3 regions of the Aliivibrio wodanis genome follow, and region 3 is predicted to be linked to each of the others. Evidence: predicted binding sites of a transcription regulator. Region 3 holds the regulator's gene; each other region holds the start of a gene.

Region 1 (6,349 bases), 2.0 Mb from region 3:
GACGCTTTTGTGAGTTGATGATTTATCGTTGTCAAAACGGGATGCCAGGGCAGCAAGCATTTATTGTTGGTTTGTTCTCATTACTTGATGCATTGCTTGATCGTAAGCTTGAAGAAGTATTAGGGCAGTTATCATTAACTAAAGAAATTGAGCAAGCAATATTAAGTCGTGCTGGTTTGCTGGGTTCAATGTTAGAGTTGTATGAATGTATTGACTCTGGTGATTGGGAAAAAATAGATCAGATCAGCCGGTTACTTGGTTTCTCAGCTAAAACAGTAGAAAAAACATATCAAGATGCCGAAGAATGGTATCACTGTATTCTTGCTAAATAGAGTCGTAGTATCTTTTAAGCTCTGTACTTCTATAATTTATTGAGAATTTAATATTAAAAAAATCCCCATCAATAGTTGTTATTGATGGGGATTTTTTGTTTATCTTATTATGTTATTGGCAGTTATTAATGACTTGTACTTCTTCTGAGAATAAGCGTTGTACCAATTGATGACATTCTTGGATCAATGACGTTGTTGTTTGAGCTTGTTTTGGGTTAACTAGATCGTAATCACCCTGAATACTATAACTAAAACCCTCCCCTTTGATTAAGATTGGAACGATAGAGATGCGTCCACGGTTTGCCAAGATAGTGATGGGGTCAATGTTTATTGGATATTGAGTTATAGCACTTTCGTTTTTGATTGTACTGTCAATATTGTCATTTGCCTTACTTTCATTTTCTCGTTCCGTTAAGCGAGTTAATTGTTCTTTGTCAGGAGTGAGGCCGAGTTTGCTTTGCCATAATTCTAGAGCGGTTTTGGTTGTGGTCATTTCTCTAGGAGCTAGGTTTAGTTCACCGTTAAAACTGTAATTAAAACTGTCTCGATTAGATGCAAGTCCATTACCACTAAAAGTAAATTCAGTAATACCATCTAGAGGTAAATCTGTAGATAGTAGCTGTGAAAAATAATCAACAGGTAACCCATCACCATAAGCTTCTAATTGCCAAGGTTGGCTGTCTTGAGCTAAATGAATTTTGCCATTAAAACCAATTAACCCTTCACTTAGAGGAAACAGAGCTCGATCTATCGACCACAACCCTTCTTGAGTATTCATTTCAATAAGCGGTTGTTGAGTAAGTAAATAGTTTACACTGGCGTTAGAAGCGCTTAATGATAGTTCTCCATTCCATAGTCCCCATTGAGAATAACGACGTAGTTCTAGATCGCTCCCTTCTGCATTTAACCCTGTTATTTGGTAAGGTTGTTGAGTATCCAGTTGTATTAATTGAATATTATTAATGTCTAATTGTGCAATGTTGACAAGATTAAGTTGGGTAATATATTGAGAGATTGCAGTCATCTCTTCGTGGCTAATAAGCCATTTTATCTGACCTAAAGTGAGGGATGTTAACTCGACGTCTGTGGGTGATACTTTTCCTGCAAGTTGAATGTTGCCATTGAATATATCAAATGAAAGGTTTGATATATTCGCTTCTTTGCCATTTAACATTAGATTAAATATAGGTTTTTCAATGGTATATTCATTCAAGACTAGACTGTCTGCATTGAAAGATATATTGGCATCTGTTTGTTGCCATAAATGATAAGGAAATAATACATTTTCGGCCGATAAACTTAAATTATTTGCAATCAATTGGGGTAATTCAATATTGATGTCTAGCAGGTCAATGCGATCAAATTGGTAGGTGAAATTCTGTTGAGCTAACCATTCTAAAGGTTTTCCGATTACCTCAGTATTATCAGATTCTAAATTAAATTTACGTAAAGTAAATTGAGGTATTACCCATAATTTATTTTCTTTCAATTCGGCTTGTGCAGTAATGGTACTGTCACGCCAAGTTAGTGAAATACCATGCAGTGCCGTGTAATTTTGTGTGTAAAAGCCATCGATTAATATGTCATTTAAGGCTTCGCCTTGCCAATATAGTTGGGTTGTTAAAAATTGAAAATCCCCTTCAAAAGGTAACGTTTTATTCTCATCAACAGACCAATTGGTTAATTGAATATGAGCATCTCTAATCACTAATCCTTTATGTGAAAAATCGAGATTAGAAATACTTAAGTGAGCAACCGAAATCCAAGCGGCTTTATCTGTGTTAGGAAAGCCATTCTGTAGGTTCAAACTATCAATTTTGATGTTATCAAAAGCCAGTTTTTTGTTTTGTATTGGATATTGTGAAAGCCAGAAATCGATTTGTTGAATATTTAGGTCATGTTCATTTTCTTCTGTATGAATCGTAATATCTGAAAGCGTCAGGTGTAAAGGAGATTGGATTGAGTAATTAATTCCACCAAAAGAGACCTGTTGCTGCGTTATTTTTTGTACCAATGGATTAAGTACTTGTTGCGCATAAGGAGTATGCAAAAGGGATAAGAACGCGACCACAAGTAATAAACAGAAAGCGATAAGCCAGCCTAGGCTTTTCAGTGTGGTATACATTGTTAACTCCAAGAAAATAAATTTGAATAGAAAGAGTGGAGTAAAAGTAAGATTCAATCAAGTTATAGTGAGGCTTTATATAAACTTAACGAAATATTTGCTCATTATTGTTTGTTCTAATCAATTTTTCTACACCATTATCGGGGCTGCTATTTATCTGAATTGGTATGACGATAAGCTAGAAAATAAAAAAGCCCTTCGTTGAAGAAGGGCCTAAAAATTCATCGATGTGTATTATAAGTCTTAGCTAAGTTGAGGGCCTGCTTTAACTAATGCTTTACCTTCTTCGTTATCGGTATATTGAGCAAAATTTTTGATAAAGCGTTGTGCAAGATCTTCGGCTTTGCTATCCCATTGTAGAGGGTCAGTGTAAGTATCTCGAGGGTCTAAGATTGAGGTATCAACACCAGGCAATGATGTTGGAACTTCAAGGTTAAATACTGGAATGTTTTTAGTTTCAGCGTGGTCAATTGAGCCATCTAAAATCGCATCAATGATTGCGCGAGTATCTTGGATTGAGATACGTTTTCCTGTGCCGTTCCATCCTGTATTGACGATGTAAGCTTCTGCGCCTGCTGCTTCCATACGTTTGACTAATACTTCAGCGTATTGTGTTGGATGCAGAGTTAGGAATGCAGCCCCAAATGCCGCAGAGAAGGTTGGTGTTGGTTCAGTAATTCCTCGTTCAGTACCTGCAAGCTTTGCCGTAAATCCTGATAGGAAATGATATTTAGTTTGTTCTGGTGTTAGTTTCGCAACTGGTGGTAGAACGCCAAACGCATCAGCTGTTAAGAAAATAACTTTATTCGCATGCCCTGCTTTTGAGACTGGCTTAACGATATTATCAATATGATAAATAGGATAAGAAACACGTGTGTTTTCTGTTTTTGAGCCGTCATCAAAATCAATGGTGCCATCATTACGAACGGTTACGTTCTCTAATAGAGCATCACGACGAATGGCATTATAGATATCTGGTTCAGCTTCTTTAGACAGGCGAATCGTTTTTGCGTAACAGCCACCTTCAAAGTTAAAGATACCGTCATCATCCCAACCGTGCTCATCATCACCAATTAGTTGGCGTTTTGGATCAGTCGAAAGTGTCGTTTTACCTGTACCAGATAAACCAAAGAATACCGCAACATCACCTTCTTCGCCGACATTGGCAGAACAGTGCATTGAAGCAATGCCTTTGAGTGGAAGAAGGTAGTTCATCATTGCGAACATACCTTTTTTCATCTCACCGCCGTACCAAGTACCGCCGATGATTTGTACGCGCTCTGTTAAGTTGAAAGCAACAAAGTTTTCCGAATTTAATCCGTGTTCTACGTAATTAGGGTTGGTTGCTTTTGCACCGTTCATTACCACAAAATCGGGTTCAAACGTTGCTAGTTCTTCCTCTGTTGGTCGAATGAACATGTTTTTCACGAAGTGTGCTTGCCATGCTACTTCAGTGATAACACGAACACTTAAACGAGTATCAGGGTTTGCACCACAGTAACCATCAATAACAAACAGACGCTTACCAGAGAGTTGTTCTGTTACTAGGGCTTTTAGATCATCCCAAACTGCTGGTGTGATAGCTTTATTGTCGTTTTTACCTTGATCAGACCACCATAATGTATTTTTAGTCGTGTCATCTTTCACGATGTACTTATCTTTTGGTGAACGGCCAGTAAAGATCCCTGTATCTACCGAAACGGAGCCAAGCTCTGTCATTACACCACGCTCATAGCCTTCTAGGTCTGGACGTGTTTCTTCTTCAAACAGTTGTTCATAACTTGGATTACGCAGTACGTCAGTAACACCAGTTAGACCATGTTTAGTCAGATCAAGCTGCGTCGCTTTTTTGTGTTCCATAACAGTCATAGGAGCTCCTTAAAGGAATTTTGTAGGGATTTTAATATTTTTAATATTTTGTAATTATTTATTGTCTGCTAAACATGCTATCAATGCGGTAAATTGAAAACAGGGAGATAAATCATAAATTAACTATAAAGTAGTAGTTGTTGTTTAATCATCATCACAAAATAGCAATAGCCCTATTCTACTCTTAAAGAAATCGTTTGCGCTAGATGTAATTGATTATTATTTAAGCAAAATTAAGTGTGGATAAGTGGAATTAAAAAGGTGTTTTATATCAAATTTAGTTATAAAAAAAGCCAACCTAATGGCTGGCTTTTAGACAAAATAAGTAACTTATTCTATATGATAAATTAATGAACGGTGTCATTACCTTTTGTCGCTTCTTCAAAAATATGAGCAACATCGATACTATCAAAATCGTAACTTGTGCCACAATAATCACAATGCAGAGAAATTTTTCCTTCTGTTTTTACGATGTCATCAACTTCAGCTCTTTCAATCGTAACGATTGCACCTGCGCTGCGCTCACGAGAACAACCACAGAAAAACTCTACATGCTGAGGTTCAAATAATTGCACTTTATCTTGGTTATATAAACGATACAGAACATCTTCGCCTTCTAGACCAAACAGTTCTTCATTTTTAATGGTATCTGTTAGTTGTTCTAAGTGCTCGAAGTCATCAGCAGAACCAGTACCGTCAGGCATAACTTGTAGTAACATACCTGCAGCATGAGGCCTGCCTTCAAATTCCCCTAGGCGCAACCATAAGCGAGTCTTCAATTGTTCTGAACGCTCGAAATATCCTTCAAAACATGCAGCTAAATCTTTACCGTCAAGTGCAACAACACCTTGGTAACGCTCACCATCTTTTGGTGCGATAGTAATAACTAGGTAACCTTTTCCCATTAATTGGTGCAGTGTAGCGTCATCAGAAATTTCGCCATCAAAGCGAGCGACACCACGAACTTTTTGGTCGTTATCGCCATTAATTACCACAAGAGAAACAGGACCGTCACCTTGAAGCTGAAGGGTGATTGAACCTTCAAATTTTAAGGTTGCTGTTAATAAGGTAGTGGCAACTAATAGCTCACCCAAAAGGTTTTGTACTGCTTTTGGGTATTCCTTGCTAGAAATAATTTGTTGGTAAGCATCGTCTAGTTGAACTAATTCACCACGAACAGATAAATCTTCAAATAAGTAGCGATGCAGTGTGTTATTTGCCATGAAATACTCCAGCAATTGTCTTAAGGATTGTTGTTGCGCACAGTATAGCGATTATTGTTGCTTGAATCTCATGATATCGCGTCGTTGTTTCTTATCAGGACGCTTATCTGGATGTGGGCTACCGAGAGAATTAAGTTTGCGTAATTTGGCATTTTCTTCTCGATGTTTAATGCTGTCAGTGGTTTCTTTATAAAGTGTTTGTGCAATGGGTGCGCCACGGCGTTGATCTGATACGATCTCGATGATCACTGTGAGCTCTTCGTTGTTGCCTTGACGAAGTTTAATTTCAGCGCCAACTTCAACTAGTTTACTTGGTTTGGAGCGTTGGCCGTTATATTGAACTTTACCGCCATCGACCATATTACGAGCAATAGAGCGTGTTTTATAAAAACGAGCTGCCCAGAGCCATTTATCGAGCCTGATGCCATCGCTAGTATTGGATTTGGAACTCATTATGGGTACCTAATGTCTTAGTATCTGCTTATGTAAATGGTGTCGAGATATTTTTTTTCAATCTTTTTGGGGGGAATTAATCAAAATTTGTATCCAATTAGGGTCATTACTGAAAAATAATGCTCTAATATAAGGTCGATTTATTGGATAACGTGATGTGGCTTCGAGGAATAATAAGAAAACGAAATCATTATCAGTAATTGTATATTGTTATTTTATAATTTATTCAAATGTCGCTATTTAATTGTTTTGCAGACATAGAAAGGAAGATCAGAGTCTAATGAGAGCTAATATGAAAATTGAGAGGATGTCTCAATATTGGTCAGCATACCAATCTGCGATTTCAA
Region 2 (6,349 bases), 2.1 Mb from region 3:
CTGGTCTTGAAGGCGACAACGAAGAGCAAAACGTAGGTATCCGTGTAGCACTTCGTGCAATGGAAGCGCCTATCCGTCAAATCACTAAGAATGCGGGTGAAGAAGATTCAGTAGTTGCTAACAACGTTCGCGCTGGTGAAGGTAACTACGGTTACAACGCTGCAACTGGCGTTTACGGCGACATGATCGAGATGGGTATTCTTGACCCAACTAAAGTTACGCGTTCTGCACTTCAGTTCGCTGCATCTGTTGCGGGTCTTATGATCACAACTGAAGCGATGATCACTGATAAGCCACAAGATTCTGGTCCTGCTATGCCTGATATGGGCGGCATGGGTGGAATGGGCGGTATGATGTAAACATCCCCTGAGCCTATTGTCTAAATAGACAAGCGTTCAAATTGAGAGCCGAGGTTAACTTATTCGTAAGTGCCTCGGTTTTTTTATGCTTTGAGACTAGAGGCTATACGCTGTGCTAACTAGAGACTAGATCACTTCGTTCCTATAAAAGCAAAAGCGTTGAGTTTGATAACTTTTATTACCACAATAACTATATCTGCTTTTATAGTCTCTAGAGCGAAGCGTTCTAGTTAGCGGAGCGTATAGTTTCTCAATCAATAGATACAAAAAAGGCCAACCGAAGTTGACCTTTTTACAATTTAAATTCTAATACGAGAATTTAAAAAATTAAGCTTTTGCTTCAGCTGCTGCTTTAGCGATAGCTGCAAAGCTTTTCGCGTCAAGAGCTGCGCCGCCAACTAGAGCACCATCGATGTCTGGTTGTGCGAAGTATGCTGCTGCGTTTTCAGGTTTAACAGAACCGCCGTATTGGATAACAACGTTCTTAGCAACTTCTTCAGATTTCTCAGCAATGTGAGCACGGATTTGAGCGTGAATGCGTTGTGCATCTTCAGCTGTAGCTGCTTTACCAGTACCGATAGCCCAGATTGGTTCGTAAGCGATGATAGCGCCTTCAAGAGCGTCAACGCCTTGAGTGTTGATAACAGCGTCAAGTTGACGTGCACAAACAGCCATAGTTTCGCCAGCTTCGTTTTGTGCATCAGATTCACCGATACAAAGAACTGGAGTTAGGCCGTTCTCTTTTAGGAATGCAAATTTCTTAGCAACAAACTCGTCTGATTCAGCGTGGTATTCACGACGCTCAGAGTGACCGATGATGATGTGGCTAGCACCAAATTCTTTAAGCATTGCTGGAGACATGTCGCCAGTGAATGCACCGCTGTTGTTTAGGTCAGTGTTTTGAGCACCTAGGATGATTGCGCTGCCAGCTTCAGTAAGCGTACGCTCAGCAAGGTCAACGAAAAGTGCTGGTGGAGCAACTGCAACGTCTACGCCTGTAACGCCTTCAAGTTCAGCGTTAAGACCGTTTAGTAGATCAACAACCATTTCTTTGCTGCCGTTTAGTTTCCAGTTACCCATAACTACAGGATGACGCATAGGATTCTCTCCAATTCAAATTAATGTAAAAAACTTGCGTAAAAATATAACAGATTTTGCGACAGATTTAGTGTCTAAAATCATTTTTATGCATAATTTTAGTGCTTTTATTTCGAGATGCGAAAAATTATTAGCTGTAATGTAGAAATATGGGGGTGATCTTAAATGTGATTCATTAGGCACTTTTTTATTGAGGAGATTGTAACTTATCCTCTTTGCCCTAATGATGGAAAAATAATCATTTATTCAGTCGTATAATAAAAGGAAGTAACGATGCCGCATTTAGTTATGGAATACTCAAACTCAGCAGAAGACCGTTTAAATATGCAGGGGCTGCTAGAAGATTTACATCAGGTGATGATTGATTCGGAGTTATTTTCCAGTAAAGATGTGAAATCTAGAGCCATTAGAGTTCATTCTTGGTTAGTGGGGGATAAAGGAAATAGTGCTGATTTTATCCATATTACTGTAGATTTATTATCGGGCAGAACTATGGAGCAGAAAAGAGAGTTAAGTCGTCGATTAATGGGTATTTTAGTAGAGCAAGCAAGTCACATTGACAGTTTAACTATCAATGTGCGAGATATGGATCAAGAAAGTTTTCAGAAAGTAGGTTAATTTCTACTGAGCACCAATACTGAGTAATTAATGTTTTGTGTTATTAGAAACGCGATTATTTGCATCTGGGAATTGAATAATTTCTGCGGTTTGGATTTCACCAAGTGGATTATTGAGTGAATCGCTAAAGCGTATAAATTGTTTACTAAGCTCTTGTCCTAATAAAATATTAACATGATTTGGGTTGTTACCTCTTTCAATAATGCGGTTGATACGATTTTGTTGTGCTCGCAAATATTCCTGATGATTCTCTGGTAAGCTATCAATCAATTCCATACTGAGCTGATGACGTAATTGCTCTAGTTGGTCTAGGTCGGTTTCGGCTAATGTTTTCAGTTCATCGAAAGAAGGTAAGCTAGTGTGATTAGGTGAACATGGCATTGGCTAATTCCTCATGTTTGCATTAATGAATTTAGCTTAGTTGGTGTTTTGTGATTTTGAGAAGATGGAATGGGGGATATTGAAGGGCTGTCTCGTTTGTGAGATAACTATACGCTGCGCTAACTAGAACGCTTCGCTCTAGAAACTATAAAATCAAAGCACTTACGTTTTAATATATTCGATCTCAAGTCAATTATATATGCACTTATAGTCTCTAGTTAGCGCAGTGTATAGTTTCTAGTTTAAAAAAACCGCAGATGCTCTCACACCCACGGTTGTCAAATTTATTCAAAGAACTTAGCTCTTCCTCGCTCCTCGAGCGAAGCGTCCTCGCCTCTCGTCCCTGATCTTAAAGAATAAAATCTCTAACTTCTTTGTCTTTACGCTCTAGATAATGAATCGACTTAATACGACGAATTGTACGACAGCGACCACGAATAAGCAGTGTCTCAGTTGTTGCAATATTACCTTGGCGAGTAATACCTTCCAGTAAATCACCCTTGGTGATACCAGTTGCTGCGAAAACAACATCATCGCTGCGTGCCATGTCTGTCATTTTTAAGATAACGTTCGCTTTCACGCCCATTTCTTCACAACGCTTTAATTCTTCTTCACCGTGAATACGGTTTTCTTCCGTATCGCCTTTTACTTCATGACGAGGAAGAAGACGAGCTTGCATATCACCATCTAAAGCTCGAATAACTGCAGCAGAAACCACACCTTCAGGTGCGCCACCGATGCAATACATTACGTCAACTTCGCTATCTGGCATACATGTTAAGATCGATGCTGCTACATCACCATCAGGCACAGCAAATACACGAACACCCATCTTTTGCATTTTAGAAATCGTCTCATCATGACGAGGTTTAGCAAGCGTGGTTACTACTAGTGTATCCAGTGTTTTACCTAGTGCTTTTGCGATGTTTTCTAGGTTTTCTTCTAGAGAAAGAGCTAAGTCGATAGCGCCTTTAGCAGCAGGACCAACAACCAATTTCTCCATATACATATCAGGTGCTTTTAAGAAGCTACCTTTTTCACCAGCAGCCAATACAGCAAGAGCATTTGATTGCCCCATTGCTGTCATGCGAGTACCTTCGATAGGGTCAACCGCGATATCAACCGCGTCGCCGCCAGTACCAACGTGTTCGCCAATATATAGCATAGGTGCATCATCGATTTCACCTTCACCAATAACAATCTCGCCACTGATATCAGTTTTGTTCAGAAGTGTGCGCATTACTTCAACAGCAGCACCATCAGCAGCGTTTTTATCGCCACGGCCAAGCCATTTGTAACCAGCCAGTGCGGCACCTTCAGTAACTCGAGAAAAAGCCATTGCTAAATCGCGTTTCATATTTGCTCCGAATAAATCGATGAATTTAAAAATCGCGGAGATTTTATCACAACAAAAAGGGAAACGTTTGCTTTTTGAGTGGTGAATATGCTTTTTTAAAAAGAGTAAGATGACTTATAAGAAAAACCTGCTGTTTTTACTCATAATAATAGGAAAGAAATTCTGGTGTAAGAATGAAGTTCGTTTTAATCTTAAGAAAGTAAGTCAGCAGTAAGTAAATTCTGCTGTTTTTTTGTTCATGTGGTGTGTTTTAATGAATAACACTATGGCAGAATTTCAATTGCTGAGTAAAATAGAAAATAAGTCAGCAGAGAAAATATTCTCTCTGCATTCCAATGAAGATTACAGTTAAGGTGGCAGGAATGTCTTTAGAAATATTAGAACAACTAGAAGCTAAAGTTCAGATGGCAGTAGATACAATCGCACTGCTACAAATGGAAGTTGAAGAATTAAAAGAAACGAACGCAGCGCTTGCTCAAGATCTTGAGCAAGCAAATAACGGTCGCTCTGTAGTTGAGCAAGAAGCTCAAAAAGCACGTGATGAACAAGCTCAATTCGAAGCTCGCATCCGTGGTCTACTAGGTAAAATGGATGAAGTAGAGTAATAGATCAGGGACGAGAGGCGAGGACGCTTTGCTCGAGGAGTGAGGAAGATCTTGGTTCTGTGAATTATTTGAAACCGTAGGTGTGAAAGCATCTGCGGTTTTTTTATGCTAGAAACTATACGCTGCGCTGACTAGAGACTATAAAAGAAAAAGCGAGGGTCTCAGGTTTCAGGAAGATATGAGGTAGTGCTTTGGCTTTTAGCTCCTCCCCTTTATCACGGCTGTTATTTGGTTGTGAGTATCAATATAAGGGGAGGCAGGGAGGGGTTGTAAATGATGAAGTTGAGTTTATCCGCATAACATGAACATGGCATAGACCAACCCCCTCTAACTCCCCCTTGGATTGACTATGTAGATCTCATTGCAATGGCAATAAAGGGGGAGAACCATTCTTTGTCGCTATAATTACAACGATCACCTCTGAACTCTGCAAGGGAGCCTGCGACCGATCTGAATTCTGCTCTATTCTTCTTCACTCATATCTTCTAACGGCTCTTGAGAAATCACAATTCCCGTAGAATCTGCATATAAATGATCTTCAGGTAAAAAGGTAACGCTACCAAAATTAACTGCGACATCAACCTCCCCAATCCCTTGTTTTGCTGCGCCAACAGGGATAGATGCGAGTGCTTGAATACCAATTTCAATTTCTTCTAGATAATCGACTTCACGTACACAGCCGTAAATAACTAAACCTTCCCAGCCATTATGAGCTGCTTTTGCGGCGAGATCTGCATCAACTAATGCGCGACGTAATGAACCACCACCATCAACAAGCAATACGCGACCTTCGCCTTTTTCATCAAGTAATTGACTGATTAAACCATTATCTTCAAAACATTTAATAGTAGTAATTTGACCTGAAAAAGAGGTGTTTGCACCAAAATGGCTGAACATAGGTTCAACAACATCAACTTGATCTAAGTAAATGTCACACAGTGCTGAAGTATTATATTCCATGAAGATATTTACCTTACTATTGGTGATTTTGATGATTTACTATACTGGCTTTATAGTGCATTACTATGACAAGCCACAAGGTTATATAGATAAATATAGTCCAATTGAGAAGAAAATATTGGTAAATAATGCGCACTGTACGACGGTCCCCATCATTGGTCGGATAGCTTCTCCATTAGGAGCTTGCATAACAGAAATAACATGCTTAACAACAAGGGGAATAGTTAATAAGAATAACCAACCTGTTAGAGAGTGAATTTGAGTAGCACTAAAAATAGCAAGAGATATGAAACTTACTGACATTAATATCGCATGATATTTTCTTCCCCAACTTGCACCCATTCGAACTACTAAGGATCATTTTTCCACACGCCTCGTCATTTTCAATGTCGCGTAAGTTATTAATATTTAATACTGCAACGGCTAAAAGGCCACAGGAAATTGCTGGTAATAGAAGTGAAGACGACAAATGACCAGTATGCAAATAATAGGTACCAGCTACACCCAACAAACCAAAAAATATGAATACAGATATATCACCTAAGCCACGGTAGCCATAAGGCTTATTTCCCATGGTATAAGCAATAGCTGCCCCAATAGCGAGTAAACCAAGGATAATAAACCCGATAATATCCATGGTTTGATTTAATGAAATAAAGACTAAAATTAAGCCACTAATAATAGTAAGAACAATATTTATTCCAATGGCTTTTTTCATTGTAGCTTGAGTGACTAAACCCGACTGCATTGCACGTTGTGGGCCTAAGCGATCGTCATTATCAGTTCCTTTAACTGCATCTCCGTAATCATTCGCTAAGTTAGATAAAATTTGTAATAAGGTTGCGGTAACAAACGCCATGAGAGTGATAGTGGCAGAGACGTGATTGTTCCAATAAGCCAATGCTGAGCCTGTCATAATAGAAGCAAGAGCAAGAGGCAGTGTTTTTGGACGTGCAGCACTGAGCCAAATA
Region 3 (6,349 bases):
TTCGTCAATAAATCGAAATACATATTTGTGGATTAAAGAGGTTATGGCGACTTTTTAAAATATAGATTCATTTAAATGTAGGATACTCTCGTTTGTGATGACAGAAAGGTGAGGTGTATCCGTGATAAAAGTCGATATTGCCGCTAAACTGAAATTATACCTAAATAAACAACTCTATACCAAGGAGGGGTGGTGATGTTTCTAGCGGTGCTATCGATTTTATTAAGTTTTATATTAGTTGTCATAGGCGTTTTAGCATTTGGTGTTAGTGAGGGACAGTTACCATTTTTAGCTCTTGCTATTCCGATGTTATGGCTTATTCCTCAAGGTGGAGTGGCTACTTGGATTCTATTAGCTGGTTTTTCTCTGTTTGGTATGACTTTAAACTCTCAGCCTTTATCTCTTTCTGTTGCAGTTTGGACATTGTTTCCATTATTGATGGTGATTTTTTCTCGTCGTAAAAGCATACATTTAATTGCATTTATCGTATCTGTAGTTATTGCGATGGAGGCTGGAATAATGGCTTTACAATATGAAGAAAAATTAGATGGTAGTGCGTATTTAACTTTACTTCAAATTGTAAGTGTTGGTTTAGTGTGGATTGCAGCAAGAAGCTGGAAACCTGTGAATAGCAACGCTTGGTGGCCATTAGTGTTAGTTATCCCTTTATGGATAGGTGGCTTACAACACGCAGCGCTTGTTGCATTATCAATAACAGGATTAATTGTTTGCTTACAAAGTATTGCTCGTTCAAAATACCGTGATTGGTTGTCTATGATGTCGTGGTTATTACCGGTTATAGCTTTTAGTACGTTGGTCATCTCCCCAAAATTTGAAGTGCCAACTGCTATTATGGTGTCCTGGCTAATGATTCTGCTGATAGGTTGGGTAACTGACTTTATGATGCAGCTAGATGATGAGCCTATTGATTAGGCTCACCATTTGTTTATTTTCTATGAATTGATAGAAACGACACTGGCTTTTTCGTGTTCTTTCTTATCGATTGCTGTGGGTAAGGTAGCGTTTACTTCAATCGCTTCTTCAATCTGAGTTTCTGCATTATCCTGATTATGAATAAGATCATCATAATGGCAGGCTTGATCTCGACCGCGTCCCTTTGCTTCATATAAAGCAATATCAGCAAGTTTAGTTAAATCATCAGATTGAAGACCATTTTTAGGATAAGTAGCAATACCAATAGAGACGCCTAGTTTACCTAATGATAGATCTTTAATCGCAAGATGAAGGTCGCGAACGGACTCACATAATTTAGTTGCAACAGTAAGCGCTTCTTCAGCTCCTGTATTAGGCAAGATGATAGCTAACTCTTCACCACCAAGACGACAGATTGTATCTTCACCACGCATAGTATTGAGTAATAACGTTCCAATTGTTTTCAATACGTAATCACCAGCATCATGACCGTAGTTATCATTGAAGCGTTTAAAGTGATCAAGATCGAGCATAAGAATAGACATTTCTTGTTTGTGTCTATGCGCACGCATCAGTTCTTGGTTAATCGTTTCTTCGTAGTAACGGCGATTATACAGACCCGTTAAAGGATCACTGATGGCTTGTTCTCTTAGCTTCTCTTGTAGGTTCAAGTTAGCAAGGGCAAGGCCTAAATGTTCAGCAACGGTAAAAGCAAGCTTTTGGATATTTTCATCTAGCTCTTCTTGCTCACCAAGATAAATATGCATCATACCAATGGTATTACCATGGGCCGTTAATGGAATACAAAGTGTTTGGTCGATCCCTGTGGCTGCCATATGAGAGCAGGGTAGAGTCGTGTATTTATCATTAGCGAGATGAAATTTACCTTTACGTAACGCCCAACACTCTTCTGGAGCGTAAGTTTTGCTACCTGGCCATACTCCGCCCCAATCCAACTTAACAAGCAGTTGGTTACGAGATGAACGCATTAACGAAATAACGCCATTTACGTTACCAAGAATTCGAGGAAGGATATCTTCGACTACCATTTGAGCTTCATTAATGGAATTACAGGCAGCCAGCATAGTCGCAAGGCGGTGCAGTAATTCAATCTCTTGAGTACGCTGCTCAATACGCTCTTCTTGTTGATCTTGCTCATTCTGTACTTGCTGAGTAATAAGCTTATTACTTAATAATGATGAGCCAACAACAAGTGAAATATTAATGCCCATTAAAATCATTAGGATATTCATTAGCTCTTCTACCATTGCGTCTATACGCGTTAATGGTGTAGCTACCCTAATAATGTAAGTTTGACCTTGATAATCTAATGACTTTGCGGAATACAATAAATTTTTAAAGCGAGAAGTACTAAATCGAGTTGTGCTGCCATAACTCAGATTCTTAGCATCAACGACTTCTTTTCTGTTTAAGTGATTTTCCAGTTGTAATACGGCTTCTAAAGAGATATCACTATCTGCAATCGGCGTACCATCAGCTTTGATAATTGTGATGTGATCTTCTTTGGCTAGCTCTAGTTTAGTTTTGATATAAACGTCTAGTGCTTTTAAATCAGAAAAAGAAACTTGATCATCACTTATGTCCTTTATGACGCGTGAGATCTCTTCAGATAAACCGCCTTCAACCTTATTTTCAAGCCAATCTGACAGTGTTGAATTAAATACAAACAAGCCGAGAGTCATGGTGAAAATCATGGATATGATAGGTAAATAAAGCCATTTTTTGCTGATGGTATTTTTTTTCATTTGTCTTACCTATTGAGTCCAGTACCATCAAATGGACTGCCATTCTATATATAAGCTTTAAGAATATATTAAATTAATGTAAATTCCCAGAGAGTTTAAAGAATTAATAAGTATGATAGGCTAATTAATATAAATGAGGAATTAACATTGGTAAAATGATGATGAGTTAAGGAGTTTATATGGCTCTAGGTGGTATTCAGCGTAAGTGAATCTTAGCTAAATTATAGAAATGGTAGGCTGGTTTTGTCTCGCAGGTCAAATGTTGTACGATTATTTAGAGTAATCATACAACATAAAACCAGAGAGTTGTTGCTTTGTGATCTTACAGTTGCTTTCGTAATTCCTGTCTTGTTTCAGCAGAAACAACAGACCAATGAGTGCCTTTTATTGCGCCTTCTAGAGACCATAAAAGTTCAGCACTAACAGAGTTAGAATGGGTTTGCTGAATGGCTTTATAAGCATTTACAGAACCAATATTACGTAGCTCTTCAACAGTAGTAATGCCTGCTTTCTTAAGCATTCGTTCTGTAGCTAGTCGCAGGTTAGGCAGATCTTTAATACGTGTTGGGGCTGCAGTTTTCTGTTTTTCTTTGTCTTTTTTTGCAACGTCAAAAGCAACAACTGCTTGAATTAATATTAAATCAGGTTCTTTCCAAGACTCTGGTGAAATGGCAAAGTATTTGGTAACAACGGGAAAGCCTCGTTTTTTATAAACATAAGGTTCTAACCCTTGCTCTTTAAATAAGTTAATCGTCTCTTCACTACCTCTTAAATGAAGTTTATCTTGCACAACAAGGGCAAACATAGTGTCATCAATAAAGACACCAAAACCGCCAAACATTGAACGAGATGTGACTTTCCCAAGAGAGGAAAGAAGACGAAGTGAATCTTTTAGTATTGGTTTATCCATTGCAATAATTCTCGGTTAGTTAAGTCTATGTCACTAAACAACTGAGCCCGAGGAAATACTAGCAAGTTTAAAGCCCAACATTGTTATATTTAGGTAAAATAACAACATCGAGTGGAATACTTACCATCGGCAACCCCGCTACCATATATATATAAATACGTAGGCCGGAAGCTTTGCGTCCTATGCTTTCACATAGTTTGCCCTGTTTGTGACATCATTGATGATATAGCAATCAACAAAGGGAGTGACTGCAAAAACTCAATAATGTGATATTGGTTCATAAAAACAAGGGTCATTTCTGTTAACTCAGTTCAGGTTTTCAATAAAACCTGAACTTATGACTTGATTTTTATAGAACTCTAGTTTGTTATTTGGTTCTATTATGAACACTATTACGAGAAACAACGGCTGGTTGCATTTCAAAAATACGGCGTTCATGATGTTTATCTTTTATACGCTCGAGTAAAATTTCAACTGCCGTTTTTCCAACTCTTCGTTTTGGTTGGTGGATAGTTGTTAAAGGAGGTGAAAAGTAAGCCGATAATTCAATATTGTCATAGCCAATTACAGAAATATCTTCTGGAACTTTTAACCCTGATTGTTGAATCTTACTGATGGCGGCTAACGCCATAATATCATTAAAACAAAATAGAGCAGTAGGGCGATCTTTTGCTTCGGTTGCTAATACTTTCTCAACTGCTTTTGCTGCTGAAGAGCATTCAAAATCACCTTCTAAAATCCATTCAGGATTAGAATCTAAATTTGCTTCGGAAAGTGCTCGGTGAAAACCATGAACACGTTCTTTACAAGTCAACTTATCTAATTGTCCTGTGATACAAGCAATGTTAGTGTGACCATTTTCTATTAAGTGTTTTGTTGCAAGGTATCCACCTTCTTCAGAGTTATCTATGATTTTATCTGTATGAGGGCTATCAGGTCCCCAATCCATAACAACCATTGGTAATTCGGTATTTTTTTCAAGCAAGGCTAAAAGTTGTTCATTTAGGTCTGAACACATAACCAACAACCCATCAACACGTTTTTCAGAAAGCATACGAAGGTAGTGTTTTTGTTTGTCTAGATCACCTTCAGTATTACACATGAATAAAGTGTAACCTTGTTTATAACAATAGTTTTCAACACCATGCATAACTTCGGCAAAAAAGGGATTGAAAGATTGAGTTACTAACATGCCAATAGTACGAGTAGTATTACATTTTAAACTGCGAGCAACAGCACTTGGTGCATAATTTAACTCTTCAACGGCTTCCCATACACGTTTTTGTGTTGCTTCTGCAACAAAGCGTGTTTTGTTAATTACGTGAGAGACGGTTGTTGTCGACACTGTTGCTAATTTTGCGACGTCTTTAATTGTAGCCATATAAGAGCCTTAAATAGTGATTAAGGGGCTATTTATGTTCCAGCAAATTGTTTTGCTCTATAGAGAACTGATGGAAGATAAATAGGCCCTAAATATCATATGATTAATGATATGGTATAAATAAAAAAACCGCTTTAAAATGCGGTTTTCATTTTATGTTCAAATTTTATCGTTTGCGTTCACATTTTATATGTAAAGCATAGTGCAAACAATTATTGATTTCATAAATTTTATTTGTAACCTGATTTACATCACGTAGTTATTTATTTATGTCATCAATAAAGGCTGTTTTTTACTCACCAGTAAGAAATAGCATGTCTAATTGTAAAAATGTCACAAGAAAATGGGTAACTGCAGCATAGAAACCAAACTCATCACGCTCTTTACAGATTTGGCTGAATCGTGGTGTCCAAGATAATAATTGCTCATTAATAAAATTTTGTTGAGCTGTCATATAAAGCTCAAAGTCTTCCTCTGATGACTGTTGGTTTGTCATCACAATTAGATTACCTAGAAAATCAAGTTCTATTGCAATATGATCAGCAGGCTCATTAAATTCTGCTTTTTGTGCAATATTATACTTTGTAAGTAGCTCACGCATATCTTGCGCTGGTTTAGCATTAAGCAGACCTGATTTATCAAGGTATAGTGAAGCATAAGGCAAAGCACTACTTTTATCTGAACCTAAAAAGGCTTCACAGAAATCAGCTGATAACTCAAGTTGAGCGCCTTCACGAGTTTGTAATTGATTTAATTTATCAATTAAAGTATTTACAGAAGCGGTAAGTTCTGGTGTTTCTGCTAAATTTGATAAAAACGTACGGATTTCAAAGCTGTTATATTGTTCTATTTGTTCTTCTGTTAACTCACTTGCTAATAAGCTAGATAGCCACCAGTAAATTTCGGCACGTTGTTCATTAAATGCAGTTAGATCGTTCATGTATATTTTGCTCCAAGAAATTTATGTGAGAATTGTACTGGATAAGTATGAAAAGGAATAGCACCTATCATTAACAGGGTGTATAAAGATATTTGTAAAGGTTACAACTCAATTTTTGTTTGATAATTGTTTTGAATCAAATAATTTACAGAAATATCAATTGAGAATTGGCATTATTACAAAATATGAATAGAATAAGAAAAGAACCATCCAATATAACCATAAAAGAGAATATTATGAGCTATCACATTTTAGTTGTTGAAGACGAAGTGGTAACTCGCTCTAAACTTGTAGGCTACTTTGAAGCCGAGGGATATCAAGTGAGCGAGGCTGAAACAGGGGCAGAAATGCGAACTATTTTGGCTGAACAAAAAGTTGATTTAATTATGCTTGATATAAACCTACCAGGAGAGGATGGT

What was found. Region 3 encodes PurR, which represses purine synthesis genes. Its sites were predicted from a motif close to TNANGNAAACGTTTNCNTNA; they were not measured.
Region 1: a site for PurR is predicted at 4,512-4,531, ahead of pckA (phosphoenolpyruvate carboxykinase (ATP)). Genes of this name have one in related genera too.
Region 2: a site for PurR is predicted at 3,869-3,888, ahead of glpX (class II fructose-bisphosphatase). Genes of this name have one in related genera too.

The regions. Positions count from the first base shown of each region.
Region 1 is NZ_JBREXA010000002.1:2,451,216-2,457,564, forward strand. Features, by position in the region: gene ACU5DF_RS19300 (EAL and HDOD domain-containing protein) at 1-332, shown strand, start outside; gene ACU5DF_RS19305 (AsmA family protein) at 445-2,457, opposite strand; gene pckA (phosphoenolpyruvate carboxykinase (ATP)) at 2,701-4,326, opposite strand; gene hslO (Hsp33 family molecular chaperone HslO) at 4,674-5,549, opposite strand; gene hslR (ribosome-associated heat shock protein Hsp15) at 5,601-6,002, opposite strand; gene gspC (type II secretion system protein GspC) at 6,283-6,349, shown strand, end outside.
Region 2 is NZ_JBREXA010000002.1:2,583,278-2,589,626, forward strand. Features, by position in the region: gene groL (chaperonin GroEL) at 1-359, shown strand, start outside; gene tpiA (triose-phosphate isomerase) at 687-1,457, opposite strand; gene ACU5DF_RS19920 (5-carboxymethyl-2-hydroxymuconate Delta-isomerase) at 1,731-2,075, shown strand; gene ACU5DF_RS19925 (DUF3135 domain-containing protein) at 2,103-2,456, opposite strand; gene glpX (class II fructose-bisphosphatase) at 2,806-3,813, opposite strand; gene zapB (cell division protein ZapB) at 4,176-4,418, shown strand; gene rraA (ribonuclease E activity regulator RraA) at 4,881-5,378, opposite strand; partial or broken gene ACU5DF_RS19945 (1,4-dihydroxy-2-naphthoate polyprenyltransferase) at 5,460-6,349, opposite strand, start outside.
Region 3 is NZ_JBREXA010000002.1:456,552-462,900, forward strand. Features, by position in the region: gene ACU5DF_RS09990 (YbaY family lipoprotein) at 1-11, shown strand, start outside; gene ACU5DF_RS09995 (VP0952 family biofilm-associated protein) at 196-933, shown strand; gene ACU5DF_RS10000 (sensor domain-containing diguanylate cyclase) at 954-2,699, opposite strand; gene ACU5DF_RS10005 (TfoX/Sxy family DNA transformation protein) at 3,022-3,609, opposite strand; cyclic di-GMP riboswitch class I at 3,735-3,821, opposite strand; gene purR (HTH-type transcriptional repressor PurR) at 3,977-4,990, opposite strand; gene torD (molecular chaperone TorD) at 5,283-5,930, opposite strand; gene torR (two-component system response regulator TorR) at 6,167-6,349, shown strand, end outside.